Regions from separate parts of the Nocardia sp. CY15 genome, predicted to be linked through region 3. Evidence: riboswitches for the same ligand, from Rfam matches in the RefSeq annotation. Region 3 holds a riboswitch; each other region holds the start of a gene.

Region 1 (9,817 bases), on a different contig from region 3:
CACAGATCGCGAACGACCTCGGCCACCTTGTTCACATCGCCGGAGGCGAGCTTCTCCAGGTTGGCCTTGTAGCGGCGGGACCAGTTGGTCGGCTCCTCCGTATGCGGCGCACGAAGCACCTGGAAGACCCGATCGAGACCCTCCTGACCCACGACGTCACGCACGCCGACGTATTCGGCGTTCTCCGCGGGAACCCGAACAGTGAGATCGCCTTGGGCGACCTTCAGGACCAGATACTCTTTTTGCTCACCCTTGATGGTGCGAGTCTCGATTGCTTCGATCAGCGCCGCTCCGTGGTGGGGGTAAACGACGGTGTCTCCGACCTTAAAAATCATGTGTCCCGTGCCCCTTTCGATGTTCACAGTTTAACATGCGACTCGATAACGGCGCGATCAACTGTGCAGGTCAGGGCCACAACGAGGCAACCGCAGGGCTTGACAGATGCCAGGCGGTGTGCATTACGTTGTGCCGGAACGAGTTATCTCCCGGCTCTACCGGCGTCGCCCGCCCGTGGTGGCCCGGCACCTTCGTGGCAATCTCCCGAACCTCGACCGAACTGTTATCGAAGCGCCGAGTGTCGGGGACCGCTCCCCTGCCCTGCCGCACGCCGCCGCGCTCCAGGATGTCCCGCGCACGCCACCGGAGGCGGAGTTCGGCCAGCCGCCGGAGGCTGAGTCGGCCAGCCGCCGGAGGCTGAGTCGGCCAGCCGCCGGAGGCTGAGTCGACCAGCCACCGGAGGTGGAGTTGACACAGCCCCCGCGCCCGCGCCGCCGAGGGAACTACTACGCTGCCTAGTTACTACGCTCCCGCGCGGAGCAGAGCCCGGTCGACATGGAGGGACAACCCGTGACTGCCCTGAAAGCTGTGACCGCCCCGAAGGGGGCGCGACGTCGCATGGTGACGGTTGCCGCACTCGCCGCCGGAGCGGCGATCGCGCTGTCCGGCTGCGGCGCGGGCCAGATCTCGCAGACCGCCGACCAGGTCGCCGCCGTGAACGGCAATTACGCCGACGTCGGCCGCATCGCGCTGCGCAACGTGCACATCGTGTACCCGGCCGAGGGCACCGGTTACAACAACGCGAAGGGCGGCAAGGCGCTCATCGCGCTGTCGGTCATCAACAACAGCGAGTCCGTTCGCGACGAGCTGACCAGCATCACCACCGACCTCGGCACCGTCAAGATCACCTCGGCCGCCGGCAAGTCCGTCGTCGAGATCGCCCCCCAGCAGACCGTCGTCGCAGCCGATCACCCGGTCAAGCGCGAGGCCGCGCCGACCACCACCGCAGCGCCGACCACCACCGCCGGAGCACCCACCACCACTGCGCGCCCCGCCGCGCCGACCACCACCGCGCCGACCACCACCGCCGATTCGCACGGTTCGGACGAGCACGGCTCCCAGCCCGCCGCCGACCCCGAGGCCGAGCCGATCATGATCGAGATCACCGGCCTGACCAGGGACATCACTCCCGGCCTGACCTACAACGTCTCGTTCAACTTCAAGCAGAACGGCACCGTCCAGGTCCAGGTCCCCGTCGACGCGGGGCTGCACACCGAGCGCCACCAGTCCGACAAGTCCGGCCCGGCCGAAGCCGGACACGGCGGCGGTCACTGAGTCCCGGCGCAGTCGCTGGAAGACGAACACTGTCAGCGGCGGTGCGTATGGTGCCGGTGTGGCCAAGACCAAGCCGACCTTCCGCTGCTCCGCCTGCTCCCATGAAGTCGCCAAGTGGGTCGGCAAGTGCCCTGAGTGCGGCGCATGGGGCACCGTCGACGAAGTAGTCGTCGGGGCGGGCGCGGTCGGTTCACCGGGACGCAAGGCGATGTTGCCGAGCACCGCGGCCGCGCCTATCTCCCAGATCGACTCGAAGGTCACCAGAGCCAGGCCGACGGGCGTCACCGAGCTGGACCGAGTGCTCGGCGGCGGGGTCGTGCCCGGCTCCGTGGTGCTGCTGTCCGGCGAGCCGGGGGTGGGCAAGTCGACGCTGCTGCTCGAGGTGGCGCATCGCTGGGCGGCCCAGCGTGACGAGAAGGCGCTGTACGTCACCGCGGAGGAGTCGGCGGGGCAGGTCCGGTTGCGGGCCGATCGCACCGGCGCGGTGCACGACCGGGTCTATCTGGCGTCCGAATCGGATCTGTCGATCGTGCTCGGACACGTCGAGCAGGTGCGTCCGACCTTGTTGGTGGTCGACTCGGTCCAGACCATGCTCGCCCCGCAGGTGGACGGCGTGATCGGCGGTGTCACCCAAGTACGCGAGGTGACCGCCGCGCTGACCTCGCTGGCCAAGGCCAGCGGGATCGCGGTGCTGCTGGTCGGGCACGTCACCAAGGACGGCAGCGTGGCGGGCCCGCGCACGCTCGAGCACTTGGTCGACGTCGTCCTGCACTTCGAAGGCGACAAGAACTCCACGCTGCGCATGGTGCGCGGCATCAAAAACCGCTTCGGCAGCGCCGACGAGGTGGGTTGCTTCGAGCTGCACGAGGACGGCATCGCCTGTGTCGACGACCCGTCCGGCCTGTTCCTGCACCACCGGACGGATTCGGTGCCCGGCACGGCGGTGACCGTCGCGATGGACGGCAAGCGCCCGCTGGTCGGCGAGGTGCAGGGCCTGACCGTGAAGACCGAGATACCGCAGCCGCGGCGCGCGGTGAGCGGACTGGACTACAACCGGGTCGCCATGGTGCTTGCGGTCCTGCAGAGCCGTGGCCGGGTATTCCTCGGCAAGAGCGACGTCTACGCCGCGACGGTCGGCGGTATGCGGCTGGTCGAGCCGTCGGCCGACCTGGCCATCGCGCTCGCCATCGCCAGCGCGGAGTCCGACGTCGCGATTCCGCCGGGCTGGGTGATCCTGGGCGAGGTCGGACTCGCGGGCGAGGTCCGCAAGGTGACCGGCCTCAACCGCCGACTCGCCGAAGCCGAACGCCTGGGCTTCACCACCGCCTTGGTGCCTCCCGGACTCACCCCGGTGAAAAGCACCATGAGGATCCACGAGGTCACCGACCTCCGCTCCGCCATCCGCATAGCCGGTCTACGCAAACTCCGCGCCGCCCCGGAAGAGGCCGCCATCTGATTCGACCGGCTGCCGGGCACGTCACCATCATGAGCCATTCAGAACACCCAGCGTCGTAGCCGCTGGAAACCGAGACGACTCAGGCGATGTTGAACGGCTCGGCCGCACTGCGTACCGACCCCAGTTGCGCAACGACGTTGTAGGCCCCCGGCGGGACCTGGACACGCTCGCCCGCGCAATTGGGCTGGGAAGTAGAGCCCGACCAGGTCACCGTGAACGCCGCCTGCTCACCGCGATTCATCGTGCGGACGTCGGGCTGGCCGTCGGGGTAGCAGTCGGTGCTCGACCACAGGCGCCGCTGGCCGTCGAGCGTGTGCACCGAAACCTGTTGCAGACCCGAGCCCATGTCGCGGGTGCACGCCACCGACGAGATGTTGGTGATGACGATGCCGAACACCGGCTGCTCACCGGTCTTGTAGGTGGGCTGCTCGACGGTCACCTTGATCGCCAGCGACTGGTCCGGGCAAGGGCCCGCCGCTGCGGCGCTGGTGCTCGCCGCGGAGGACTTCGCCGCGCCGGAATCCCCCGACGGCTTGGCCGCCGCGTCGGCGGGCTTGGCCACGACCGAGCTGGACCCGGCGGACTTGGTGTCACCGGGCGAGTCACCGCCGCGCGCGACCGCGAGCACGACCCAGATCACCAGCGCCAGCGCGACCACCAGAACTCCGATGGCGAACGCGCGGCGACGCCAATAGATCTCCGGTGGCAGCGGTCCATTCGGTTCCAGCACGCCTCAACGGTAAGGGCAGAATCGGGCGCATCGTCTCAGGGGCACGGCGTGTCGGCCACCCGCCCCCAGCAGCGACGAGTACATTCCGCCGGCACGCTGGGCGAATCGCGGGCGCGCCGCCGGTCAGACCTCCTCGCCGATGTTGCCCACGACGCGGTGCAACTGCACTTTGCCCTCGGCCAGCTTGTAGGTGACGGAGGCGATGGCGCACTCACCGGTCGCCACCGCCTGGGAGATGATCATCGACCGCTGCATGAGCAGGCGGCTGGTCTCCACGACGTGCCTGGCCTCGATCTCGTCGACGGTGGACAGGCCTTCGCGTCGTCCGATCAGAATGGACGGCGTGACCCGCTCGACCACGCTGCGGATGAACCCGCCCGGCACCTCGCCGCCGTCCAGCGCGTCGATGGTGGCCTTCACGGCTCCGCAACTGTCGTGCCCGAGCACTACGATGAGCGGCACGTTGAGCACCTGCACCCCGTATTCGATCGAACCGAGGACCGAGCTGTCGACCACATGGCCCGCGGTGCGCACCACGAACATGTCGCCGAGGCCCTGGTCGAAGATCAATTCGGCGGCGACCCTGGAGTCGCCGCAACCGAACAAGATCGCTTGCGGATGCTGGCCGCTGACGAGCTTGGCCCGGTGCGCGGCACCCTGGCTAGGATGCAGCAGCGCACCGCTGACGAAACGCTCGTTGCCTTCACGCAAGGACTTCCAGGCACTGATCGGGTTGGAATCCGGCATACCGACCATTGTGCACAACACTTGCGTTACCAGCGAGTTCGATTGGTTACAGGTGGGCAAATACCGCCTGGCGGCAGTAGGACAGGGATAGTGAGGGCAGTGCGGAAGGGCGTGCCGAAGGGCATCGACGCGGACACGTTGCTGGACTGGTACGGGGAGACCGCGCGTGATCTGCCGTGGCGGCGGCCCGGCGTCACCGCGTGGCAGATCCTGATGAGCGAGATCATGCTGCAGCAGACCCCGGTCGTGCGGGTCGAACCGATCTGGCGGGAGTGGGTGGCGCGCTGGCCGGTCCCCTCGGCGATGGCCGCCTCCGCACAGGCCGAGGTGCTGCGCGCCTGGGGCAAGCTGGGCTATCCGCGTCGAGCGCTGCGGCTGCACGAGTGCGCCACGGTACTGGCGGCCGAGCACGGTGACGAAGTGCCCGCCGACGTGGACGTGCTGCTCGGTCTGCCGGGGATCGGCGCTTACACCGCGCGCGCCGTCGCCTGTTTCGCCTATGGTCAACGGGTTCCGGTGGTGGACACCAACGTCCGCCGTGTGGTTGCCAGGGCGGTGCACGGCCGCGCGGAAGCGGGCAACCCGTCCTCCCGGGACCTGCCGGAAACCGAAGCGCTGCTGCCGCTCCAGGTCGACCGCGCCGCCGTGTTCTCCGCGGCCCTGATGGAACTGGGCGCGACCGTGTGCACCGCCCGCACCCCCGATTGCTCGCGCTGCCCGCTGCTGAGCTGCGCGTGGGTCACCGCTGGCAGACCGGTGAGCGAGGTGGTCCGCCGCACCCAGAAATACGAGGGCACCGACCGCCAAGCACGCGGTCGCCTGCTGGACGTCCTGCGCCACGCCACCGGACCGGTGGAGCGGATGCGTCTGGACCTGGCCTGGACTCGCGACCCGGGCCAGCGCGACCGCGCGCTGGACTCGTTGCTGGTGGACGGCCTGATCGAACAGACGCCCGACGGCTTGTTCGCCTTGGCGGGCGAGGGCGGCACCCCCGTGGCGAACAGCTGAGCTGGAACCGCCCGCGAGCGGTTCGGCCGCAGCCCCGCGGCCGAACTACTCGTCGCCGGTCGCTTCGCCCCTAGCCGCCGAGCACGCGCCGCAGGAACCGCTCGACCTCGGCCCGGTAGAACTCCGGTTGGTCGTCGTGCACGAGGTGTCCCGCGCCGAGGACCAGGACGTAGTCGGCGCCTGGATGCGCGGCGACCATCTGCCGCATCTGTCCCGGCGGAGTGATGCTGTGCTCGCCTTCCAGCAGCAAGGCGGGCACTCGCACCGCATGCCATTGCGGCCAGAAGTCGCGCGTACCCCACTCCTCGGAGATGTCGCGGAAGGTCGCGACCGAACCGTGCAGCCGGTATCCCCGCGGCCCGCGCTGGAACGAGTTCAGGAAGTACCGCCCGGCGACCGGGCCGAAGAAGGCCAGCACGGCCTCGTCGTCGGGAAACGGCTGCGGCCACGCCTCGATCATCGCCGCCCATCCGGCGGCGGTGCGTCCGGTGAAATCCGGCGCGATGTCCTCGATCACCAGCGCCCGGACCCGGTCCGGGTGCGTCGCGGCGAACACCCAGCCGTGCAGCGCGCCCATCGAATGTCCGATCACCACCATCGGCTCGGTGATCGCGGCGGTGCCCGCGGCGAGGTCGGCGACGAATGCCTCGGTCGTCAGTTCCGCAGGCGCCGCCCTGCCGTGCCCGGCGGCGTCGAAGGTGTAGACGTGACCGTATTCGCGCAGCCAGCCCAGGTGATCGCGCCAAGTGCGGGCGCTGCCCATCAGTCCGTGCAGCAGCAGGATCGGCGCGCCTGCTCCGCCTTCGTCGTGCAACATCGGTTCGACAATACGAGGCACCGAGCATCTGCTGGGCGTCAGCCGCTAGCTTGGACGCATGGCTGTTGTGAAGATCAACGCGATCGAGGTTCCCGAGGGCGCCGGCCCCGAGCTGGAGAAGAGGTTCGCCCACCGTGCGCACGCGGTCGAGGGCTCACCCGGCTTCCTCGGCTTCCAGCTGCTGCGCCCGGTCGCCGGTGAGAAGCGGTACTTCGTTGTGACCCAGTGGGATTCGGAAGAGTCCTTCGCGGCCTGGCGGGACGGGCCCGCCCGCGAGGCGCACGCGGGCGAGCGCCAGAAGCCGGTCTCGACGGGCGCGTCCCTGCTCGAGTTCGAGGTCGTGCTGGACGTGGACGCGAATCCGGCGGACTGAGCCGAATACTCGGTGCCGGGCAGGTCCGCCTGCCCGGCGACTCGCCCGGCACCGTGGTACGCCCGTGCCGGACACTGTTGACGCCGAGGTCGGTGAGATGTCACAGTTCGAAGGACAAACGCGAGGGTGATGCGGTAATTCCGGTGAGATTCCGGAGCGGTCGCGCCACTGTGTTCCATGCACCGAGTCCGGTGCCGGAAAGCCAGACACCGGCACCGTCGCGCCCACCACCCGACGGGACGCGTATCCCAAGGAGGACTCGAATGGCCATCGCGCATTCACCCAGCCGGGCAACCGACTCCCTGGCCACCGTGCTCGTCACGGTCGGTGTCGTTCTTCTCGCACTGCTCACGCTCTACCTGGTCGGATTCGACCAGGGCCTCATCTCGCGCAGCGGGATGTATTTGCACGAGCTGATGCACGACGGACGCCACCTGCTGGGGCTTCCGTGCCACTGATCGGTTCGCTCCGAACACTGCTGCTTCGTGGCCTGCTGGCCGGCCTCATCGCCGGACTGCTGGCCGCGACAGTCGGTTACTTCGTCGGCGAACCAAAACTCGACGCCGCCATCGCCATCGAGGAAGCGGGTTCCGCCGCCGGGCACACACACGGCGAGCATGCCGAATCCCCGGGCGGGCATTCCCACGGTGACGAGGAAGAACCGCTGGTGAGCCGCGGCGGCCAGAAGTTCGGCCAATTCCTCGCGCTCGGACTGGCCGGGGTCGCGCTCGGCGCCGTCTTCGCCTCTGTCGCACATTTCGCGCGGCGCTACACCACGCTGTCCGGGCCGCGGCTCACGTTGCTGCTCGGTCTGGCGGGATGGGCCGCGATCGTCGCGGTCCCGTTCTTCAAGTACCCGGCGAACCCGCCCGCGGTGGGCGATCCGGACACCGTCGACGAGCGCACCCTGTTGTGGCTGGCGGCGGTGCTGCTGGGGATCGTGGCGGTCGGCACGGCGGTGGCGGTGTTCACCGCGCTGCGCGCCCAACTTCCCACGTTCCGGCTGATCGGCGGCGTCGCGGCGTTCGTGCTGGTGACCGCGCTCGGCTATGTCCTGCTTCCCGGTGTGAACGAGGTGGGCGCGGACTTCCCGGCCACCCTGCTGTGGCAGTTCCGGGTGGCGTCACTGGCCGAGACGGCGACGCTGTGGGCCTGCTTGGCCTTGGGCTTCGCGGCCCTCACCGAGTTCGCTACGCGCACCGATACCGCCGTAGGGGCAGCCGTCGCTACCGCGGAGTGATTCGCGTCCGGAAACGCTGAGGCAGTGTCGGCCCCATGACCGGCACCGCCTTTTCCGTCTGGCCCGCATCGTCGCGTGACCACCCCGCTGCGCCACCGCGCCCCGTTCGCGTCGCGTTCGCCGCCTTGGCGGTCGCCTTGGCGGCGGGCATCGCCGAAGCCGTCGTGCGGGCCGCGCTCGCTTTCCCCGAAACCGACCGGACGACCATTGCCGCCGGACTGGCGGTGCGCACGGCGATCTACCTTCTGGTGCTGGTCGTGGCGGTGCGCATGACCCGCGGCGACCGCTGGGCCCGCCTGCTGATCGCCGTCGGCATCGGCGTATTCGGCCTGTTGTCACTGATCGTCGAACCGCTTGCCGCGGCCATGTCCGCCAACGAACTGCGCGACCTCTTCCGGGACGCGTCACCGGCGTCCGTGCCGCTCGCGAGTCTCCGCAGCGTCCACGTCATCGCGGTGCTGATCGCCGTACCCGCCCTCTACACCCGCCCGGCCCGCCGCTACTTCCGCAAGCGCTGACTCCCCTCACGCGTTCGTGCCCCGCTCCTCCGACCGAAGGCGCGGGGCACGAAGCGGTGGTGCGAGAACTAGTCGAGAGCGGCGTCGAGGGTGATGTGGTCGACCCCGGCCAGTGCCTTGCTGATCGGGCACCCCGCCTTTGCGGCCTCGGCGGCGGCTTGGAAGGCGTCGGCGTCGATGCCGGAGACGCGACCGCGGACGGTCAACTTGATCCCGGTGATCCGGAAGCCGCCCGCCGGGTCGGGGCCGAGCGTCACGTCGGCCGTGACGTCCAAGCTTTCCGGGGTGCCACCGGCATTGCCGATCTGCGCCGAGAGCGCCATCGCGTAGCAGGAGGAGTGCGCGGCCGCGATCAGCTCCTCCGGGCTGGTGGTGCCGTCGGCCTCCTCCGCGGAACGCTTGGGGAACGACACGTCGTACTTTCCGACCCCCGAACTGGCCAGTTCGACCTGTCCCGAACCCTCCTGCAGGGTGCCGGTCCAGGCAGTACGCGCGGTACGTGTGGGCATCACGGTCCTTTCGCCGATGATCGTTTGACGATTCAGCACGAACCTACCCCGGCCGCCTCGCCCCGGCCTACCGGTTCGCCGATCACTCGCGCGTCGGCGCATCGCTCGCACACGCCGGTAAACCCCGGGCGCACCAAGCGAATCCGTGCCGTCACGCCGGATTGGTGAGCCTGGCCAGCACGATGCCGCCGAGGATCAACGCGAGCGCCAGCACGCGGCCCGCACCGAGCGGATCCTTGTGGACGAGGACACCGAGGGTGATCGCCCCGAGGGCGCCGATCCCGGTGAACACCGCGTAGGCGGTGCCGACCGGCAACGTCTGCATGGCCCGGGACAGCAGGTACACGGCGGCGGCCCCCAGAACGAAGCAGATCAGGGTCTGCACCGGTTTGGTGAAGTTCTCGGTCGGTTTGATGCTTTGCGACCAAGCGATCTCCACCAGACCGGCGACGGCGAGGACTACCCAGTTCATCTCAGTACTCCCCGGCCAGATCCCGAACGGTCGCCAACGCTCGGGCGTAGGACTCGTCGTGCTCGGCACGCCGATTCGCAAGCACCGGATCTTGGCGGGAATTGGCGAGTTCCGCGTGTACGAACACGGTGTCGGAGACGGCGAAATGACCTGCGAAGAAGTCTCGCAGGAAGCGCTCCTGGTAGTCGTAGGCCGCTTTGGGAGCGCCCGGCGAGTACGCGCCACCACGGGCGCTCGTCACGATGAACCTTCGGTGCTCCAGCGACATTCGCGGAAAGGTGACCTGGTCCAGCCATGCTTTGAGCGAGGCCGGGATCGAGTAGTTGTACATCGGGG
Region 2 (9,817 bases), on a different contig from region 3:
ACGGCACCGCCCCGATCGACCGCACCCATTCCGGGGTCATACCCGTGGACTCCTTGAATCCGTAGTTCCAGCCGGCGAAGACGAAATCGGGGGCGGCGGCCTGGACGACTTCGCGGGTGAAGGCGTCACCGAGCGGCGGCACGCGTTCGAAGTCGGCCTGCCACGGTGAGGTGGCGATGTCGCGTTCCTTACCGGGGTAGCTGGTGTAGCCGACCAGCCGATCGGCCAAACCGAGGGCCAACATCATCTCGGTGATCCCCGTGTCGTTGGTGATCACCCGCTCGGGGACACCGTCGACGGTGAGCGGAGCGCCGCAGTTGGTGACCGTCACCGACTGACCGCTCACGTTCCTCGGGGCCTGCTGCACCTCGGCGCCGCAAGCTGCCGTGACGAGTACGCACGTGACAGCAATTGCCGTGATCACCGGGGATGACCTCATCTATCGTTCCTTCTGGTCGAAGATGATCTGCGGGACGCCCAGCCGGGGGTGGCTGACGATATGGCCGCCGATCGAGAACCAACGGGTGATCACCTCGGTGGTGATCACCTCGTTCGGGGGGCCCGAACACACGAGCCGGCCCGCGTGCAGGACGAAGATCCGGTCGCAGTGCTGGGCGGCCAGATTGAGGTCGTGCAGCGCCGCCACCACGGTGATGCCCAGATCTCGCGCCGCGGACAGAACGCTGTACTGGTGATGGACATCGAGGTGATTGGTCGGCTCGTCCAGGACCAGAACGCGCGGCTGCTGGGCAAGCGCCCGCGCGATCAGAACACGCTGGCGCTCACCGCCCGACAGCGACAGGAATCCGCGCGACGCGAGATGCCCGATATCGGCCGTCGCCATCGCCGCGGAACAGATCCCCCGGTCGCGTCGGTGCGTGCCCCGCAGCAGCGCGGTATGCGGTAGTCGTCCGGTGGCGACGACCTCGGCGGCGGTGAAGTCGAACGGAGTAGTCGTATCCTGGGTGAGCGCCGCTACCTGACGGGCGTTCTCGCGCATGCTGATCGCCGCGATATCCGTACTGCCGACCAGGACTCGTCCCGTCGTCGGCGACAGTGCGCGGTAGAGGCAACGCAGCAGGGTGGACTTACCGCTGCCGTTCGGGCCCACGATGCCGATGAACTCTCCTGGCGCGGCGGCCAAGGTCACCGCCTCGACGACCGTCGTGCCGTCGAACTCGACCGTGACATTCTCGTAGTCGACCCGCATCAGCCGTGCTCCACCAGTGCGCCGCGGCGTCGCATCAACAGAACGAACACGGGAACCCCCACCGCCGCGGTGATCGCGCCCAGGGGTAACTCCTGCGGTGGTAAGAGTGTCCGCGCCAACAGGTCCGCGGTCACCAGGAACACGGCGCCCAGTAGCGGTGTCACGATGGTGAGGCGCCGGTGGCCGGCGCCCACCAGCAGTCTGGCGATATGCGGAACCACCAGTCCGACGAAGCCGATCGCCCCGCAAACCGCAACGAAACATCCCGTCATCGCGGCGGAGACGACGAACAGGAGCAGCCGGAACCGGGAGGCGTTCATCCCGAGAGCGGCGCCGACCTCGTCTCCCATCGACAGTGCGTCGAGGTGTCGCGCGTACACGGCGATGACCGCCAGTCCGATCGCCGCAACCCCGGCGACCAGTGGCACCATTCGCCAGGTTGTCCCGGCCAGACTCCCGAGCAGCCAGAACATCACGGAACGGGCGGCATCCCCGTGCGGGGCAAGGAATACCAGCACCGTCGTCGCCGCGGAGAAGCCGTAGCCGATGGCGGTACCGGTGAGCACCAGGCGCAGCGGCACCAGCCCAGAGGCCGAACGCGCCATCAGATAGACGAGCACCGTGGCGCCCAGCGCCCCGGCGAAGGCGGCGGTCGACAGCGCGTAGATACCGAGCGCGCCGAAGACCCCGAAGAGTACGACTGCGGTAGCGCCCACCGACGCACCCGAGGAGATCCCGAGGACGTATGGGTCGGCGAGCGCGTTGCGGACCATAGCCTGTACGAGCAGTCCGACCCCGCCGAGACCGGCTCCGACCAGGGCCGCCAAGAGTACGCGGGGCAGCCGGGAATCGACGACGATCCGATAGTTGGCGACGTCGGCGGCGACCACCGTCCCGCCGGTGAGTTCGGCCCAGAGGAACCAGACCGTGTCACGCCAGGGGATATGAGCCGCGCCCAGCGCCAGAGCGAGCACGCAGGCCACTGCCAGCGCCGTGATCAGGCTGGGGACCAGCACGGCGACCGACAGCCGGCGCCTCTCGACACTTCTCATCGGTCCAGCTCTACCCACACCGTCTCGAAATCGGATGTGCGCGGGCAGGCGAGCACCACAGGACCCATACCTCGTCAACCGCTCCCTCGGAGTCGACAGAAGGCCGCGCCATCGGCTCGGCCACGCGGGCAGGTCTTCGGGCTCGTGGACGTGACACCGGAACCTTCGGCCTCGCCTACTGGCGGTCGCTTCCCGGGCTCGGAGCCCAGTGCTGATGACCGCGGTCGTTTCCACATACCGCTGCGGGGCAGCTCCGGATTCCCACCGGATTCCCTCTTACGAGCCGCCCGTCCGGGGGACGAGCGGCAACCAGCGCTCGGTCACAGTAGCATTCGAGCCGCCCGCGGGACGCCGTCGCCTCGATTACCGGCCCGGAGCGCGCGCCGCGGGCGCTGGGCTGTGCATCCGAACTCCGGTCGGGTGCTCGGCTACCCGTGTCCGGTCGCTGCGCGCGAGAATGGCGGGCCGGTTCACGCGCTCGTAGCCCCTGCTGAGCCGGACCGCCGTGCCTGTTTTCGCCGCACGGCGGTGAGGTCCTGCGTCGGCGGGATCGGTGCTGGGGTCAGGAGCCCGGCTCATCCGTCGGCTCGAACCGGGCAACGAGCCAGACTCTTTTGGTTCTGCCCTCGGGATTCTGGAACTGCGGGATCACCTGCCCGGTCTGATCCAAGAAACCCGTGATCGACACCTTGTATTCGGTGTCGTCGATGTACACGATGTCGTTCTCGTGGACTACGGGCAGTTTGACCACGTCGGACACGTCGCCAGGCTGGTTGGCCGTCTCGTTATGGCGGAAACGCAGTGTGAAGGTGTGGTCGAACCCCTCGTCCTGGAAGTCCACCGTGACCTTCAGGTACACCCGGAACTGCGTGTGCTCGAGGTGGATTCGGCGGTTGTAGTGCGCGAAGATGCCGAGATTGAAATCCTTGCCGTCCAGGCGGGCATCGACGTCGGTGAGACCCGTGAAGTCATAACCGCTCTTCTCGCTGTCCTGCGCGCTGCCCCACCTGATGCTGGATCTGATGCCGCTGCTGGATGCGACGCCAGGTTTTCTCAGACCTTCGAACTGTGTCTCGTCGACGCTGACACGCGTCCATTCCCCTTTGGTGCTGACTTTGCCCACGACAGAAACCCTCCCTGGACCCGGATCTCACCGGATGATCTGTCTATCCAACGAGACTCCATCATCCCTCCACGGAGGCAACTTGTCATCGAAATCGTCTGCGAGTCAACGCTACTCGTCGGCAGGCAAGGCAACCGACCCGCAACGTCCCGTTGCCCGTCCGCCGGGCAACGGTCTGGACCCACATCCTGCGCTGCGACCGGTCCGGCCCTGATCGCGGTAGTCGGCGAGTCGGTCCGTCGTAACAACCTCGTGCAGGAAACCGAAAGTCGCCGGACCACGCTTGGAGCGATCTCCACCGAGAGGGATTCGAATGAGAAGACCGATAGTCGCCACCGCACGAGTTGCGGCCGCCGCGGTGCTGGGTCTGGGCGTTGCGGCGGTAGCCGGTTCCGGGACGGCTCAGGCCGCGCCACAGGACTGCGTCATCACGCGGGAGCTGACCAGTGCGACGGCGACATGTCATGATCACGACGCCCCGGCCGGCAGGGAGTACGCCCTGATCGTCGACTGCTTCGGCTTGCACGGTGTGCCGAATGCCTTCCCGTTGATGGCCTTCGGTCCTTACAGCGGCTCATGGAGCGGTTCGTTCAGTCCATCAGGTCATGGCGCGGCCGCGTGTGCAGGTCCTTTCAGCATCGGAACCGCCGCCGGCGCTCACGTAGCGATATACCGCGACTGACGCCCGTTGCGGTGGCGCGAACAAGACTCACGAGGTCGGCGAAAGCTGGTCAGATAGTGCGGGCGGAGGGCTCGGTACGGTCGCGGAATACCCGCGGGGCGCTGCTCCATGGTTTGGCCGGGCGTCTCCAGGCCTTGTTGCAGTGCGGGAGCGATGTCCTCATCTGCCTTGCGCGCGTAGGACAGGAAGACGTCTATGTCGGAGTTCATCCTCACCCTCCAGCACCGGAGCAAGCAGGCGCCGAGTACGCGGTACACAGCTGGTCGATCAGCAGCGGAACCGTGATCGGGATCTCGACGGCGCGCTGCGAAGTCAACTCATCCTTTCGATACAGCAGGATGGTGATGAAGCCATCCGATTCGTACAGCGCGATTCTTTGCGGATGCATGGTGGTGTCTATTGATTGGCGACTGGTCATGAGGCGGCGACCGGTCGCGATGTCGAAGATCTCGAAGGTCGAATCCTCGGCCACCACGACTGCGAGGGTGCCGTGATCGGCCAGGGCGAGGCCGACGATACGTTGCACTGTCACGGGAATAGTCGTCTGCTGTTGCCAGCCGCCGGAGGCGGACCGGTAGATGCGCAGCAGCCCCTCGCCTTCGGCGATTCCCGCGATCAGCGAGTCCGACACCGAGACGCGCGCGCCCGGCCTGCTGACCTCCACGGGTGCGGGCGTGGTGCGGACGTCGGAGGAATCGCCGTCCCATCCGGTGATCTGCAGTCGTCCTGCTTCGTCGCGCCAGAGGATGCGGCCGCGGTCGTCGTCGATGCCGTAGTCGACGACTCGGTCGGGCGGGATCGCGTCCACGAGTTTTCCGCTGTGGCAGTCGATCGTGCCACGTGGCCCCGCGGCTACCAGCAGCGCCTGTCGGGCCGACTTCTTGGATGTCTGGAAACCCGGAGCCGGAACGTACTTCGCAGGTCGCACGGCGCAGAAGTTGTCGGCGTCGCCGATTTTTCCGGTCTCGGTGATCAGGATCGCACGGGTTCCCGGCCCGAGGAAATCGGCGAGAATCTCCTTGCCCGCGGGGTGCACGGCGAGCACAGTGCCCGCCTTCTCGTCGCGCCAGTTCTGTACCTTGCCGTCGGGCCGCACTATCCGCACATGGTCGTATCCTTTGATCACGCGGAGCGCGCCCAGCGCGGTCGTCGTCTCGGGCAGGGGCATCTGCCGCATCCCCCAGGGTTGGTTGGAGGCGCCCTTACTCGAGAGCACTTCGATCGGCAACTCGGCTTGAACGACCGCGATTTTCGACTCGTCGGTGCTCAGCGCCAGCCCGTCGTATGCCGAGCTTTTTCGGAGAACAGTATTTCCGGCCGCGCCATCGCCGTGGGCGGAGAATCGGAGCCCCTCGTCGACGGAGACGACACCGCAGGCCGGACCGGAGGTGGCGAAACCGTTGAACCTGCGTGCGAGGCGGTTGGCGTCCACGGCCCAGACGGCCGTGGATTGCGTGCCGCCGGTGAGGTATACCTGTTCACCGTTCGCGCAGGCGCCGAGGACGGCATCTTCCCCGGCTCGGCCCGCGCCCTGGCTCCACCCCGAGGGCAGCGCCCGCCAGGTGTCGCGAGGCATGTCTTTGACCAGCGGCGGGTACGACACTTCGCCGGGCGGCCAGACAACCGAGGCGCCATCCCGGAATACGACGACGAAACCGTCCTCGACAGGCCGGATCCGTGTGGAGTGGAAGAACCGCTCCTCGCGCGCCCGGCTCTCGATGCGGACAGAACCGGGGGTGCCGGGCATGAACACCGTGCCGTCCGCCGCTACTTCGGCGAGTTCACCGGTGAGTCCGGACAGAGTGAGCCTTGGTGCGGAGTCGACCGCTTCCGGGCTCGCCCTCACTTCGGTGAGTTGGTATCCGTCCTGGTCGGGGCGCCCGAGGAGCCAGCGCCGATCGTCCGCGCGAACGGCGAAACCGCCCGAGTTGTCCAGCACATCAACCGTGCGCACCGGCTGATCGCCGAGCCGATGCACGCCGTCGGCGCGCACTACGGCGATGCCGCCCGCACCAGCGACGACGGCCGCCGGATCCTCGGGCCGTACGGCGACGCTGGGCATGCCCGCCAGTTCGGTCGTTTCGCCCCCATGGTTGGCGAAATACGAAATGCCTTGCGATCCGCCCTTCTCCTGCGTGGTGACGAGGAGGCCACCGGCGAACGTGTGCAGTGTGCACGACCAGGAACGCGACCAGGCGGCGTCCAGCCTTCGGGCCTCCCGGGTGGCCAACGAGATGATCAGTGGACCCGCGTCGCTACAACCGGCGGCCCAGCGGGATCCGACCGAGGCGATCCCACTGAGGTTCGGTACACGCAGCCGCGTCGCGAACAGTTGCCGCCCGGTCTCCAGGTCCCACTGGACCAGATACGAATCGTCGTCGTCCGGAGCATGCCCCCAGGCGAAAAGGTGCGAACCGTCGTGTGAGAAGGCGACACCCGTGCCGGGATAGCCGGCGTCCGCACGCGGGAACTCGAACGCGTGCTGCAGTACGGCACTGGAATCCGCGACGGCGAGCAATGCGGCTCGGACGCTGGTGCTCGAGGAGAGTTGCGCGGCTTCGACGCCCAGCCGGATGCCGCGTGCTGCGGAGTCCCCGGCGGCGAGCAGCGCTTGCGCCGCGTTCGCTTCTGCTCTGGCCTGCACGGCCTCTCGGTCCGCGCGCGCACGATTGCTCTCGGAGCTACGCCAATTGGAGAACGCCATGGTGGCCGCGACGAGCGCCATCACCAGCAGAATACTCAGCGCCGACACGATCGCCCTCGTCTGTCGCTGGCGGCGCTGCTGGAAGTTCGCCTCGGCGAGCAGCAGGTCCTCGGGACGTATCCCCGCGATCGGTGCGTACAAGCCCACCAGCGCGGTCTCGTCGGTTCCCGTCAGAGAACTCTGCAATTCGACCCACTTCTGCTCCTCGGGGAACCGCTTCGCCAGCGCCGACGGCAGGAATCGTGGTTCGGCGAAATCGTTGCGCGCGTCATCCCACTTCAGATCTACCGACGGGTCGTGCCGCACGAGGAACAGGCGGGACACGTCGCCCCCGTTGTCCAGCCAATGCCGGATCTCGAGATCCACCCACGGAGACTTGTAAGTGTCCGGACCGAGTAGGACGATCAGGCAGCGGGAATTCTTCAGCGCGTTCTTGATCTCCCCGCTGAGCTTGCCCGCGATGAGGGACTGGGTGTCCAAGAACAAAGAAATGAGATCGCCGTCGGGACGATGCCGTTTCGACAAGGCGACGAGCGCGCGCTGCAACTGGTGCGCGGCCTTGCTCGAGGTCTGCGCTCGATAGGAGATGAACGCGTCGAACCGCGGTCGTGATTCGTCTGTCGGCGTGGGCGTTTCGTTCAGCACGACAGACTCCCGGAGGTGGCGGCCAGCACCGCGGACTTGGGGAACTCTTTACGGACGCCGCCGGAGACCACGACAACCGACCGCTTGTCGTCGGCGCCCGTGTAGCCGATCGTGTCGCCGCACGTCGGTCCGATCACCTGCGACGCGCGGTCGGATTCGGCCAGTGCGTCTGTGAACGTTTGGGTCCGGACGTCGTACGTACGGATCCAGGACTGCGGTGCCGGATCGCACGTCTCGTCGCGCGGTGGTGCGTGCACCTGGCCGGTGACCACGACCTTGCCGTCGGCCCAGCGCAGACTGTCGATGTAGAACCACGGATCGGACAACGTGCCCGAGGACGTCATGCGGGCCAATGGGCGATCGGGGTAGGTGTCCAGTTCGCGCATCTCCGCGAGATCGACCACGCGAAGATGGGCGATGGTGATACAGGCTCCGCCGGATCCGCCCGCGGTGAGCGCCAGATAGCGCTGGTCGGGCGAGACCTCGGCGTCGAAGGTTTTTCCGTCGATCATCAAGTAGCTCAGCAACTGCCCGGCGCGGGAATATCGCGCGACGACCTGAGGTCCCCGGCGCGCACCGCCGAGCCGTGAGGCGTAGGTCAGGTAGATGTGCTCGTCCGTCGCCGCCAGCACGTCCGGCGGCCGGGAGTCCTCGTCGGTGCGTATGCCGAGCCAGCGTTCGTTCAGTCGAGCCGACGGTGTGGAACGGATCTCGCCGAGGCTGCCGTCGAATTCGACGAGGTCGAAGCCGTCCCCGGCCCGGTAGTTCGCTCGCGCGGTGATCGCGATGTCGCCCGCGAGCGCGACGCCGCGGCAGTCCATGCAGGGTGCGGTACGGCGCTCACCCGTTGCGTCGACGATGCCGATCACGTTGCCGGACACCACGAACGCAGTGCCGCGGTCGCGCCAGGCGGCAGCTGCGCCGTTCCAGTTCCCGTCTTTGGGAGCGAAAGACGTCAATGTCCGAGCGCCGATGCCATCGGTGATGGCGAGACCGGAATCGGTGCTGAGAATCGCGAAGCCTTGGCCTGCGCTGGTCGCCGTGCCGAAGTTGCGGTCGCTGCCGCAGGCGGGTAGCACCGCCACCATAACGAGTATCACGAACAGCGGCCGCAGCGAAACGCGAAGAAAAGAACGCACTCCCGCCCCCATCGGTGTCGAAGTGATCGCGGCCGACGCCGCCGCGACTCGATCACCGAATGATTGCACGAAAGACGTTGCAGCAGCGATGAGTCGCGTCATTCGGGCTGAACAAGACCCGGTACCCGTTTCGGACCCGATTCTTGTCTGTCCCGGAATACGTCACGGATGGTTCGAGAGTGGATTCACCATCACGAGGTGGCTCAAAGGGTGGGAAGCGGATTCCGAATTCTGGTTGCGAAGTTCTGTCCAAGAGCCCCGAACTGTCGACGATTCCTACCGGGCGACGAGATCACTTCGTCGATCGTGGTGCCGCTCAGGTATCGAGATCGGCGGCCACCAGTGCGGCGACCTTGTCCAGCGCGGCTTGGTCGTCGCTGGTGATCACGACCGGGGTGCCCTGTGTGGCGCCGAGGGTCATGATCATCAGCGCCGATCCCGCGTCGACCGGATCGCCGCCGGCGAGCGAGAGGGTGACGGGAACGCCCGCGGCTTGGACAGCTTCGGCGATGATGTTGGCGGGACGGGCGTGCAGGCCGATGGACGAGCCGACCTCGACGGTTGTTTGCAGCATGGCGGGGACTCCTTCTCTGGGGACGATTATCCAGCGGTAACGGTGGAGGGGGACGGAGACGGTACGGCGGTCCGCGTGCGGACCAGTTCTTTGGCGACCGTGACGCAGACCGCGCCGACGAGCGTGCCCGCGGCGAGGGCGGTGAGGAACCACAGGATGTGCCCCACCGCGAAGAAGACGAAAATGCCGCCGTGCGGTGCGCTGAGCGTGGTTCCGGTGGCCATGATCAGCGCCCCGGTGACGGCGCCTCCCGTCATCATGGAAGGTATGACCCGCAGCGGGTCGGCGGCCGCGAACGGAATAGCGCCCTCGGAGATGAACGACGCCCCCAGCAGCCACGCGGCTTTGCCGTTTTCGCGTTCGGCGGTGGTGAACAGCCGGGGTCTGATCGTGGTGGCCAGCGCCATGGCCAGCGGCGGCACCATGCCCGCGGCCATCACCGCGGCCATGATGCGCAGTGACGCGATATCGGTGACGGCCAGTCCGGCGACGGCGAAGGAATAAGCGGCCTTGTTGACCGGTCCGCCGAGATCGAAGCACATCATCAGGCCGAGCATGACTCCGAGCGTGATCGCGGACGTGCCGGACAGCCCGTTGAGCCAGCTGGTGAGTCCGCTGGTCACCGCGGCGAGCGGCTTGCCGAGCACGATGAACATGGCCGCGCCGACGATCAGTGACGCGAACAGCG
Region 3 (9,817 bases):
CACCCACAGCGGGCAACTGCCGCCGACCCGGGAGAAATGGAACGCGGTGGCGGACTGACGTTTGGAGATGTTGCCCGCGCGATCGGTGCGGACGAAGAAGAACGGGACCCCGCGCTGCCCCTGCCGCTGCAAGGTGCTGAGCCGATGGCAGATGGTTTCGAAGCCGACCTCGAAACGCAGGCCGAGCAGGTCGATGTCGTAGCGCAGCTCCTCTGCCGAGCGCAGGAATCGCCCGTACGGCAGCACCAGCGCGCCCGCGAAGTAATTGGCGAGTCCGATGCGCGCGAGCGTGCGGGATTCGCCACTGAGCGAAGGGGTCTCGGCCAGTACGGCATCCAGCTCGGCCCCGTAGAGCAGCAAACCGAGCGTGGTGGCGATCTGGAAGGCGCGCTGGCCGGGCCGCAACCGCCGGGCCAGCGTGAGCGTCCGGCTCGCCGGGTCGTAGTGCCGTTTCGGGACGTTCGGGTCGGCGCCGTCGCCGCGCACCAGAACGGTGACTCCGGCGCGTTCCTCGGCGATCCGGGCGAGCTGGCGATCGAGCGAGCCGATGGTCAGCCCGTGGTTCTCGAACAGCTGCTCGGCGGCGATGTCGAGCTGCGGTATGTGGTTGTGGTGGTCATAGAAGAAGTCGCGCACGTCCTCGTAGGGCATGGGCACCCCGGGCGCGCCCGCGGGTGCGGACACTCGCGCCGACAACAGGTCGAGCTGATCGGTCGCGGCGCGTAGTCGGCGATGCATCGCGACGACGATCCTGGCGACCTCCGGCTGCCGGGTCGCCAGCTCCTCCACCTCGGTCAGCGGCGCGGTGTGCCCGCCCGCGGCGTCCACCAGCACTTCGTGCAGGTCGGACACGAGGCGCGCGTCCGAATCGGCGGCGAAGAACTGGACGTCGAGGTCGAAGGTGGAATTGAGTTTCAGCAGTACGGGAATGGTGAGGGGGCGCTGGTCGCGCTCGAGCTGGTTGAGGTAGCTCGGCGACAGATCCAGCGATTTCGCCAGAGCCGCCTGAGTCATTCTCCGCTCTTCACGCAATCGCCGAAGCCGGGCGCCCGCATACATCTTGCGCACCTGCACGATGGTAGCTGCGATTATTCGCAATCATCGCAAGAACGCGCGCTATTACCCGCCAATATACGATTTTTCGAGGTGTTCAGCATCGTGTCCGATCTGCGTAGCGTGCGAAGAGAGGGGCGTTCGCTCCGCACGTCCGCCGCGAAACCCTCGATCACCCGGTGCCTGGAACGGGCGCCGCGGACTGCGAAAGGGATCGTCTGTTGGGGGGCCTCAGTTCTCGTCCAGGATCACCGCCTATTGCCGGGCACGTCCCCGTAGGCGCGGGCGGCTGTCGATCGCCCCTTCCCTACCGAACGATTGCTTGGTTGAATCGAGGGCGGCGGCACTCCGCCCTTCGGTAGCAGGAAAGCGAGTCAAGCGAATGCCCGATCCCGACGAACTCGTGCGCGCGATGTGCCGAAGCTGGTCCGACCCCGATCCGGATCGAATCAGCGCGTACTTCGCCGAGGACGCCGTGTACCACAACATCCCGATGGAACCCATCGTCGGCCGCACCGCCATCCGCGATTTCATCGCGGGCTTCCTGACCACCTTCGACTCCATCGACTTCGACATCCACCACCAGATCGCGGCAGGGGGCGTGGTGATGAACGAGCGCACCGACACCCTGCACTCGGCCGGACGCGCGACCCCGCTCCCGGTCATGGGTTTCTTCGAAGTCGCCGACGGCGCCATCACCACCTGGCGCGACTATTTCGACATGGCCGCCATCAATCGGGCCTTCGGACTGTGAGGCTCGGCCGCCACCGATGTCTGTGGCGAAACACGGCGCGGGTGCGGGAACCGATTGGAGGATGGGCGCGTCGAAGTAGGTAAGCCGGAAAGACGGTGTCGTGGTCGACATGTGAGGAGGGGTAGCCGGTGGAACGTTGTTCGGGGTGTCATACGGCGTGGCGGCGGGGGATGCGGGCGCGGGCGCGGGAGTTACCGGTGACGCGGCGGGAAGAGCCGTGTGATCGGTACACCTCGCGGCGGCGGCAGCCGCCACGGCCGGAGCCGGAATCCGACTGAGGCCGTCGATGTTCGGTGCCCCCTTCGTCAGGCTCCTCGCCCGGAATCCTGGAAGGGGGCACCGATCTTCGATCAGGCGGGCAGGGTCACCGCACGGCCGCCGCCGCGGCGACCATGTTGCGCAGCGCGGCTTCCACCTCCACGCGGCCCCTGGTCTTCAACCCGCAGTCCGGATTCACCCAGAGCCGTTCGGCAGGAACCGCCTTCAGTGCCGCGCGCAGCGCCGTGGTGAGCTCGTCCACACTCGGCACCCGCGGTGAGTGGATGTCGTACACGCCGGGGCCTACGCCGAGGTCGAACCCCGCCGCGTTGAGGTCGTCGAGTACCTCCATGTGGGAGCGCGCCGCCTCGATCGATGTGACATCGGCGTCCAGCCCGGCGATCGCATCGATCACCTCGCCGAATTCCGAGTAGCACAGGTGGGTGTGGATCTGCGTCGCGTCGGACACCCCGGAGGTCGCCAGCCGGAACGACCGCACCGACCACTCCAGGTACGCGGCCTGATCGGCCGCGCGCAGCGGAAGCAGCTCACGCAGCGCCGGTTCGTCGACCTGGATGATCCGGATGCCCGCCTGTTCCAGATCCACGGTCTCGTCCCGGATCGCCAGCGCGACCTGCCTGGCGGACTCGCCGAGCGGCTGGTCGTCGCGTACGAACGACCACGCCAGAATCGTCACCGGGCCGGTCAGCATGCCTTTCACCGGCTTGTCGGTGCGCGACTGCGCGTAACCGATCCACTCGACGGTCATCGGCTCGCGCCGCGCGACGTCTCCGAACAGGATCGGCGGCCGCACGCAGCGCGTCCCATAGGACTGCACCCACCCGTGTTCGGTCGCCGCGAACCCGTCGAGTTGCTCGGCGAAGTACTGCACCATGTCGTTGCGCTCCGGCTCGCCGTGCACCAGCACGTCGAGTCCCAGCTCCTCTTGTAGCGCGATGACGTCGGCGATCTCGGCGCGCATCCGGCGCGCGTACTCGGCCTGGTCGATCTCGCCCTTCCGTAGCGCGGCTCGTACCTGTCGGATAGCCGAGGTCTGCGGGTAGGAACCGATCGTCGTGGTCGGCAGCGCGGGCAGCCGCAAACGGTCCCGTTGCAGTTCCCGGCGTTGTTCGGCGGGAGCGCGGCGGGTGGCGTCCGGCCCGAGCGCGGCCAGCCTGGCGCGCACCCGCGGATCGTGCAGCCGTGAATCCGACCTCCGCGAGGCCAGCGCCGCACGCGCCGCGGCCAAGTCGGCCGCGATCGCCTCCGTGCCTTCGTTCAGTCCCGTCGCGAGCAGGCGCACTTCGGTCACTTTCTCCGCCCCGAACGCCAGCCAGGACCGTAGCCGCTCGTCCAAGCGTGTCTCCGCCGCCAGGGTGTAGGGCACGTGCAGCAACGAACACGAGCTCGAGACCGCTACGTGCGCGGCCGAGCCCAGCAACGTACCGAGGGTGGCCAGGGCGCGGTCGAGATCGGTGCGCCACACGTTGCGACCGTCCACGACCCCCGCGACGACCAGCTTGCCCGCCAGCGCGGGCACGGACGCCACCGCGGAGACGTCGGTCCCGGCGGTGAAGTCGAGGGCTACTCCTTCTATACCGGTGCCCGCCAGCGCGGTGAGCGCGGCATCCGGCTGCCCGAAATAGGTCGCCACCAGGATCGCCGGACGATCGGTGGCATCGGCGAGTTCGTCGTAGGTGATCTGCACCAGGCCGATCTCCTCCGCCGTGAGGTCGGTGACCAGCACCGGCTCGTCGATCTGCACCCACTCAGCACCGGCGACGGCCAGTCTGCGCAGCAGTTCCCGATACAGCGGCAGCAGCTCGATGAGCCGCGCGAGGGCGGGTCCGCCGGTCGCTTTGGCCAGCTTCAGGAAGGTGATCGGGCCGATCACCACCGGCCGCGCGGGCACGCCGAGCTCGAGCGATTCCCGCACTTCCGCCAGCAGCTTGTCCGGGTGCAGCGAGAACGCGGTCTGCGGACCGATCTCCGGAACCAAGTAGTGATAGTTGGTGTCGAACCACTTGGTCATCTCCAGCGGCTCGACAGTGTCGGTGCCGCGCGCGGCGGCGAAGTAGCGTTCCAGCGGGTCCGCGATCCCGGCGACCCGTGCGGGCAGCGCGCCGAGCAGGACGGCGGTGTCGAGCATCTGGTCGTAGTAGGAAAACGTGCCGACCGGGATCGAGTCCAGTCTCGCGGATCGCAATCCGGTGAGCTGGGCCTGCCGCAGGTCGCGCGCTACGGCGTGCAACTGTCCGGCGTCGATCCCACCTGCCCAATAGGCTTCGGTGGCCCGCTTGAGCTCACGCCGGGGCCCCACTCGCGGTAGCCCGAGAACCGTTGCGGTGAACGGCTTTTGCTGTGCAACAGTCACGATGTTTCTCCATTGCCGAGGACGAGAAGCCATCGCCGTACGGGCAGGCGGAGACCTGCGACATGCCGGTGATATCCCGGCGAGGAGCCCGACACGTCAGCTGGTGATCCGCACGCCCAATCCACGAGGCGGTGGCCGCCGGGTACGGCGTACCCGGCACGGCTGGCAGGTCTTCGGACTCGCGGGCACCGGCCGGGGAACCGGCATACGCCGGGGTGCTCCCCGATGGCCGACCTACTGGCCGTCGCTTCCCGAGTCGCGAAGCCTTCCGGCTCCGCTGAACTCAGTGCCTGGTGACGGCGGTCGTTCCTGCATACCGCTGCGGGACAGTCCCGGATTCCCACCGGGTTCCCTCTCACCCGCCGTGACGTCGCCGCCCGGGCGGGCTCGACTCCGTCGCGCGACGTCGGGGCTCCATCTCGTCGCACTGCGGTGAACCAGCTGCCCCCTCAGCATAGGACGCGGCGGGCCCGAGCGGGGCGACCGGCCCGCGACAGAGCGCCGATGGCCGGGACATCAGCGGCTCGGGCACGAGGTGGACGCTGCGACCCCGAACCTTCACCACCGCCCCCCGAGCCGGAAGTCGGCGTTCGGACAGCACACCGGTTGCCGGCGCGCCGCCCATGTGTCGGCGCGATGAACGCAACTTCGCAACGGTGTTAGTCGGCGTTGTGAAGAGGTTTACGAAGGGGGATTGCGTGTCGGTGCGGTTCACGCAGCCGGGTACCTTAGTTCAATGTTCTCGAAAGTCTTGGTTGCCAACCGTGGCGAGATCGCCATTCGAGCCTTCCGCGCGGCTTACGAACTCGGCATCGGGACGGTCGCCGTGTTCCCCCACGAGGACCGCAATTCGGTCCACCGGTTGAAGGCGGCGGAGTCGTACCAGATCGGGGAGCCCGGCCATCCGGTGCGGGCTTACCTGTCGATCGAGGCGATCATCGCGGCGGCCAAGTCGGCGGGGGCGGACGCGATCTATCCGGGCTACGGGTTCCTGTCGGAGAACCCGGACCTGGCGGCGGCCTGCGCCCGCGAGGGCATCACCTTCATCGGCCCGTCGGCCGAGGTGCTGGAGCTGGCGGGGAACAAGGCGCGCGCCATCGAGGCCGCCAAGGCCGCAGGCCTGCCGGTGCTGCGCTCGAGCGCGCCCTCGTCGGACGTGGAGGAGTTGCTGGCCGCGTCGCGGGAGCTGGAGTATCCGATCTTCGTCAAGGCGGTCGCGGGCGGCGGCGGGCGCGGCATGCGCCGGGTCGCCGCTCCCGAGCAGCTGCGCGAGTCGATCGAGGCGGCGTCGCGGGAGGCGGAGTCGGCGTTCGGTGACCCGACGGTATTCCTGGAGCAGGCGGTGGTGAACCCACGCCATATCGAGGTGCAGATCCTCGCCGACCAGCACGGCAACGTCATGCACCTGTTCGAGCGGGACTGTTCGGTGCAGCGCAGGCATCAGAAGGTGATCGAGCTCGCGCCTGCCCCGAATCTGGATCCCGCGCTGCGGGAACGGATCTGCGACGACGCGGTCGCCTTCGCCCGGCAGATCGGTTACTCGTGCGCGGGCACTGTGGAATTCCTGCTGGACGAGCGCGGCAACCACGTCTTCATCGAGATGAACCCGCGAATCCAGGTGGAGCACACGGTCACCGAGGAGATCACCGATGTGGACCTGGTGCAGTCGCAGCTGCGCATCGCCGCGGGGGAGACGCTCGAGCAATTGGGTCTGAGCCAGGACGCGGTGACGATCCGGGGCGCGGCATTGCAGTGCCGGATCACCACCGAGGACCCGGCCAACGGCTTCCGTCCCGACACCGGGCGCATCACCGCCTATCGCACGCCGGGTGGCGCGGGTATCCGCCTCGACGGCGGCGCGAACCTGGGTGCGGAGATCGGAGCCTACTTCGACTCCATGCTGGTCAAGCTCACCTGCCGTGGCCGCGACTTCGGTGCGGCGGTGGCGCGGGCGAGCCGGGCACTGGCGGAATTCCGCATCCGCGGTGTGGCGACCAACATTCCCTTCCTGCTCGCGGTACTGGACGATCCCGACTTCAAGGCGGGCCGGGTCACCACCTCGTTCATCGACGAGCGCCCGCAGCTGCTGACGCTGCGCCGGTCCGCCGACCGCGGCACCAAGATCCTCGACTACCTGGCGGATGTCACCGTGAACAAGCCGCACGGTGAGCGGCCGACCACGATGTATCCGCACGAAAAGCTGCCCGGGATCGATCTGAGCGTACCGCCGCCGGACGGCTCCCGGCAGCGGCTGCTGCGGCTGGGACCGGAGGGTTTCGCTCGGGCTTTGCGTGAGCAGAAGGCGGTCGGCGTCACCGACACCACGTTCCGGGACGCGCACCAGTCGCTGCTGGCCACTCGCGTGCGCACCAACGGCCTGCTGGGTGTGGCGGGGCATGTGGCGCGGCTGACCCCGGAGTTGTTGTCGGTGGAGTGCTGGGGTGGGGCGACCTACGACGTGGGGTTGCGGTTCCTGTACGAGGATCCATGGGAGCGGTTGGCGGCGTTGCGGGAGGCGATCCCCAACATCTGCCTGCAGATGCTGCTGCGTGGCCGTAACACCGTCGGTTACACCCCGTACCCGGAGGCGGTGACCCGAGCGTTCGTGTCCGAGGCGACCGCGACGGGTATCGATATCTTCCGCATCTTCGACGCCCTCAACAACGTCGACCAGATGCGCCCGGCCATCGACGCGGTGCGCGAAACGGGCACCGCCGTCGCCGAAGTGGCGATCAGCTACACCGGGGACCTGTCGAATCCGGACGAATCGCTCTACACCCTGGACTACTACCTGAAACTGGCCGAGCAGATCGTCGACGCGGGCGCGCACGTGCTGGCGATCAAGGACATGGCCGGACTGTTGCGCGCTCCCGCCGCGACCACACTGGTTACCGCGTTGCGCCGCAATTTCGATCTGCCGGTGCACGTGCACACCCACGACACCCCGGGCGGGCAGCTGGCCACCTACCTGGCCGCCTGGCAGGCCGGCGCCGACGCGGTCGACGGCGCGAGCGCCGCGATGGCGGGCACCACCAGCCAGCCCGCGCTGTCGGCGATCGTCGCCGCGGCAGCGCACAGCGAGTACGACACCGGGTTGAACCTGCAGAACGTCTGCGATCTGGAACCGTACTGGGAAGCGCTGCGGAAGGTGTACGCGCCGTTCGAGTCCGGGCTGCCCGCGCCTACCGGCCGGGTCTACACCCATGAGATCCCCGGCGGGCAGTTGTCCAACCTGCGTCAGCAGGCCATCGCGCTCGGCTTGGGTGACCGGTTCGAGGAGGTCGAGGCGAAATACGCCGCAGCCGACCGGCTGCTGGGCCGCTTGGTGAAGGTCACCCCGTCCTCGAAGGTCGTCGGCGACCTGGCGTTGGCGCTGGTCGGCACCGATGTTTCGGTCGAGGACTTCGCCGCCGACCCCGGCCGCTTCGACATCCCGGACTCGGTGATCGGGTTCCTGCGCGGTGAACTCGGCACTCCTGCCGGTGGCTGGCCCGAGCCGTTCCGCAGCAAGGCGCTCGCCGGGCGCGGCGCGGCCAAACCCGAAACCCCGTTGACCCCGGCGGACGAGAAGGGGTTGGCCGGTAGCTCCGAAGAGCGGCGCGCGACGTTGAACCGGCTGCTGTTCCCCGGCCCCACCGCCGAATTCCTCGCCCACCGCGAGAAGTACGGCGACACCTCCGGCTTGTCGGCCAATCAGTTCTTCTACGGCCTGCGCCGCGGCGAGGAACACCGGGTGCAACTGGAGAAGGGCGTCACCCTGCTCATCGGCCTGGAAGCCATCTCCGAACCCGACGAGCGCGGCATGCGCACGGTGATGTGCATCCTCAACGGGCAGCTGCGTCCGGTCTCGGTGCGCGACCGGTCCATCGCCAGCGAGATCCCGGCCGCCGAGAAAGCCGACAAGACCAACCCGGGCCACATCGCCGCGCCGTTCGCCGGTGTCGTGACACTCGCTGTGTCCGAAGGTGATTCGGTCGCCGCGGGCGACACCATCGGCACCATCGAAGCCATGAAGATGGAAGCCGCGATCACCGCGCCCCGCGCGGGCACCGTCGGCCGGGTCGCCATCGGCGCCGTGCAACAGGTCGAAGGCGGCGACCTGCTCATCGAGCTGGCGGTACGGGAGTCGTCCGCCGGATGACGCGGATCGTCGCGGGTACGGCGGGCGGGCGGCGCCTTCGAGTGCCGCCGTCCGGCACCCGACCGACCTCCGACCGAGTACGGGAGGCGCTGTTCAGCGCGTTGGACGCCCGGCTGGACTTCGCGGGCGCGCGCGTCCTGGACCTGTACGCGGGGTCCGGCGCGCTCGGGCTGGAGGCGCTCTCGCGTGGCGCCGAGCACGCGTTGCTCGTCGAGTCCGACCGCAAGGCGGCCGCCGTGGTGCGCGGCAACATCGCCGACCTGGGGCTGCCCGGCGCCGAACTGCGGGTCGCGACGGTGGCCAGTGTGCTGCGGCTGGGCGGGGCGGGCGGCTTCGACGTCGTGTTCTCCGACCCGCCCTACGCGGTGGACGACGCTGCCGTGCTGGCCGACCTGCACGCACTGACCGAGCACCGTTGGCTGCGTCCGGGGGCGTTGGTCGTGCTGGAGCGTTCGTCGCGCTCGCCCGAAACGGCTTGGCCCGCAGGCTTCCTCCCGGCCAAGTCGCGCCGGTACGGCGAAACCCGGATCGATCTCGCGGAGTTCGATCCGGACGGGTAGGCGCGGTCCGGCCCTGCGTGCCGCGCGGGGCTCGCCCTGCTAGCGTCGGCTCATGGCAGGAGCACTGTGCCCCGGATCGTTCGACCCCGTGACCTACGGACACCTCGACGTCTTCACCCGGGCAGCGGCCCAGTTCGACGAGGTCGTCATCACCGTCATGATCAACCCGAAGAAGCAGGGCATGTTCACCGTCGAGGAGCGCATGGAGATGCTGCGCGAGTCGACCGCGCACCTCGGCAACGTCCGGGTGGAGTCATGGCAGGGGTTGACGGTCGACTTCGCGCGGGAGCAGGGCATCACCGCGATCGTGAAGGGCCTGCGCGACGCGGGCGATTTCGGCTACGAACTGCAGATGGCGCAGATGAACAAGAAGCTCTCCGGCGTGGACACCTTCTTCATCGCCACCAATCCGTCTTTCAGCTTCCTGTCCAGCTCCCTGGTCAAGGAGGTCGCCGCGTACGGGGGCGACGTCAGCGACATGCTGCCCCCGTCGGTGCACAAGCGCCTGGTCGACCGGCTGGCCGAGCGCAAGAGCTGATACCCGGCGCTAAGGCGAGAGCCCGCGCCGGACCCTAGAACACCAGGCCGCGCAGGGCGAGGAAGCGCATGCCACCCACGGCCGCGGTGATCGCCAGGACGGCGGCGGCCTGGGCGGTGTCCCCGAGGCCGGGCGCCCA

What was found. Region 3 has a riboswitch for cobalamin ahead of metE (5-methyltetrahydropteroyltriglutamate--homocysteine S-methyltransferase). Riboswitches for the same ligand answer to the same signal wherever they lie in the genome.
Region 1: linked by a shared signal. The riboswitch ahead of GVY39_RS14815 (CbtB-domain containing protein) and the one ahead of metE (5-methyltetrahydropteroyltriglutamate--homocysteine S-methyltransferase) in region 3 are both predicted to bind cobalamin.
Region 2: linked by a shared signal. The riboswitch ahead of GVY39_RS20755 (iron ABC transporter permease) and the one ahead of metE (5-methyltetrahydropteroyltriglutamate--homocysteine S-methyltransferase) in region 3 are both predicted to bind cobalamin.

Annotation. Positions count from the first base shown of each region.
Region 1 is NZ_VUOT01000010.1:105,084-114,900, forward strand. Features, by position in the region: gene carD (RNA polymerase-binding transcription factor CarD) at 1-335, opposite strand, end outside; gene GVY39_RS14780 (hypothetical protein) at 847-1,611, shown strand; gene radA (DNA repair protein RadA) at 1,670-3,067, shown strand; gene GVY39_RS14790 (hypothetical protein) at 3,147-3,797, opposite strand; gene GVY39_RS14795 (carbonic anhydrase) at 3,921-4,544, opposite strand; gene GVY39_RS14800 (A/G-specific adenine glycosylase) at 4,635-5,552, shown strand; gene GVY39_RS14805 (alpha/beta fold hydrolase) at 5,623-6,369, opposite strand; gene mhuD (mycobilin-forming heme oxygenase MhuD) at 6,428-6,742, shown strand; cobalamin riboswitch at 6,823-6,975, shown strand; gene GVY39_RS14815 (CbtB-domain containing protein) at 7,006-7,200, shown strand; gene GVY39_RS14820 (CbtA family protein) at 7,191-7,982, shown strand; gene GVY39_RS14825 (hypothetical protein) at 8,018-8,500, shown strand; gene GVY39_RS14830 (OsmC family peroxiredoxin) at 8,569-9,009, opposite strand; gene GVY39_RS14835 (multidrug efflux SMR transporter) at 9,161-9,481, opposite strand; gene GVY39_RS14840 (FMN-dependent NADH-azoreductase) at 9,483-9,817, opposite strand, start outside.
Region 2 is NZ_VUOT01000019.1:107,710-117,526, forward strand. Features, by position in the region: gene GVY39_RS20745 (ABC transporter substrate-binding protein) at 1-439, opposite strand, end outside; gene GVY39_RS20750 (ABC transporter ATP-binding protein) at 440-1,210, opposite strand; gene GVY39_RS20755 (iron ABC transporter permease) at 1,210-2,262, opposite strand; cobalamin riboswitch at 2,372-2,591, opposite strand; gene GVY39_RS20760 (choice-of-anchor K domain-containing protein) at 2,825-3,385, opposite strand; gene GVY39_RS20765 (TIR domain-containing protein) at 4,279-7,416, opposite strand; gene GVY39_RS20770 (hypothetical protein) at 7,410-8,501, opposite strand; gene GVY39_RS20775 (HPr family phosphocarrier protein) at 8,872-9,129, opposite strand; gene GVY39_RS20780 (fructose-specific PTS transporter subunit EIIC) at 9,156-9,817, opposite strand, start outside.
Region 3 is NZ_VUOT01000001.1:544,623-554,439, reverse strand. Features, by position in the region: gene GVY39_RS02710 (short-chain fatty acyl-CoA regulator family protein) at 1-1,068, opposite strand, end outside; gene GVY39_RS02705 (limonene-1,2-epoxide hydrolase family protein) at 1,436-1,807, shown strand; gene metE (5-methyltetrahydropteroyltriglutamate--homocysteine S-methyltransferase) at 2,172-4,442, opposite strand; cobalamin riboswitch at 4,607-4,795, opposite strand; gene GVY39_RS02695 (pyruvate carboxylase) at 5,176-8,580, shown strand; gene rsmD (16S rRNA (guanine(966)-N(2))-methyltransferase RsmD) at 8,577-9,140, shown strand; gene coaD (pantetheine-phosphate adenylyltransferase) at 9,193-9,678, shown strand; partial or broken gene GVY39_RS02680 (GtrA family protein) at 9,713-9,817, opposite strand, start outside.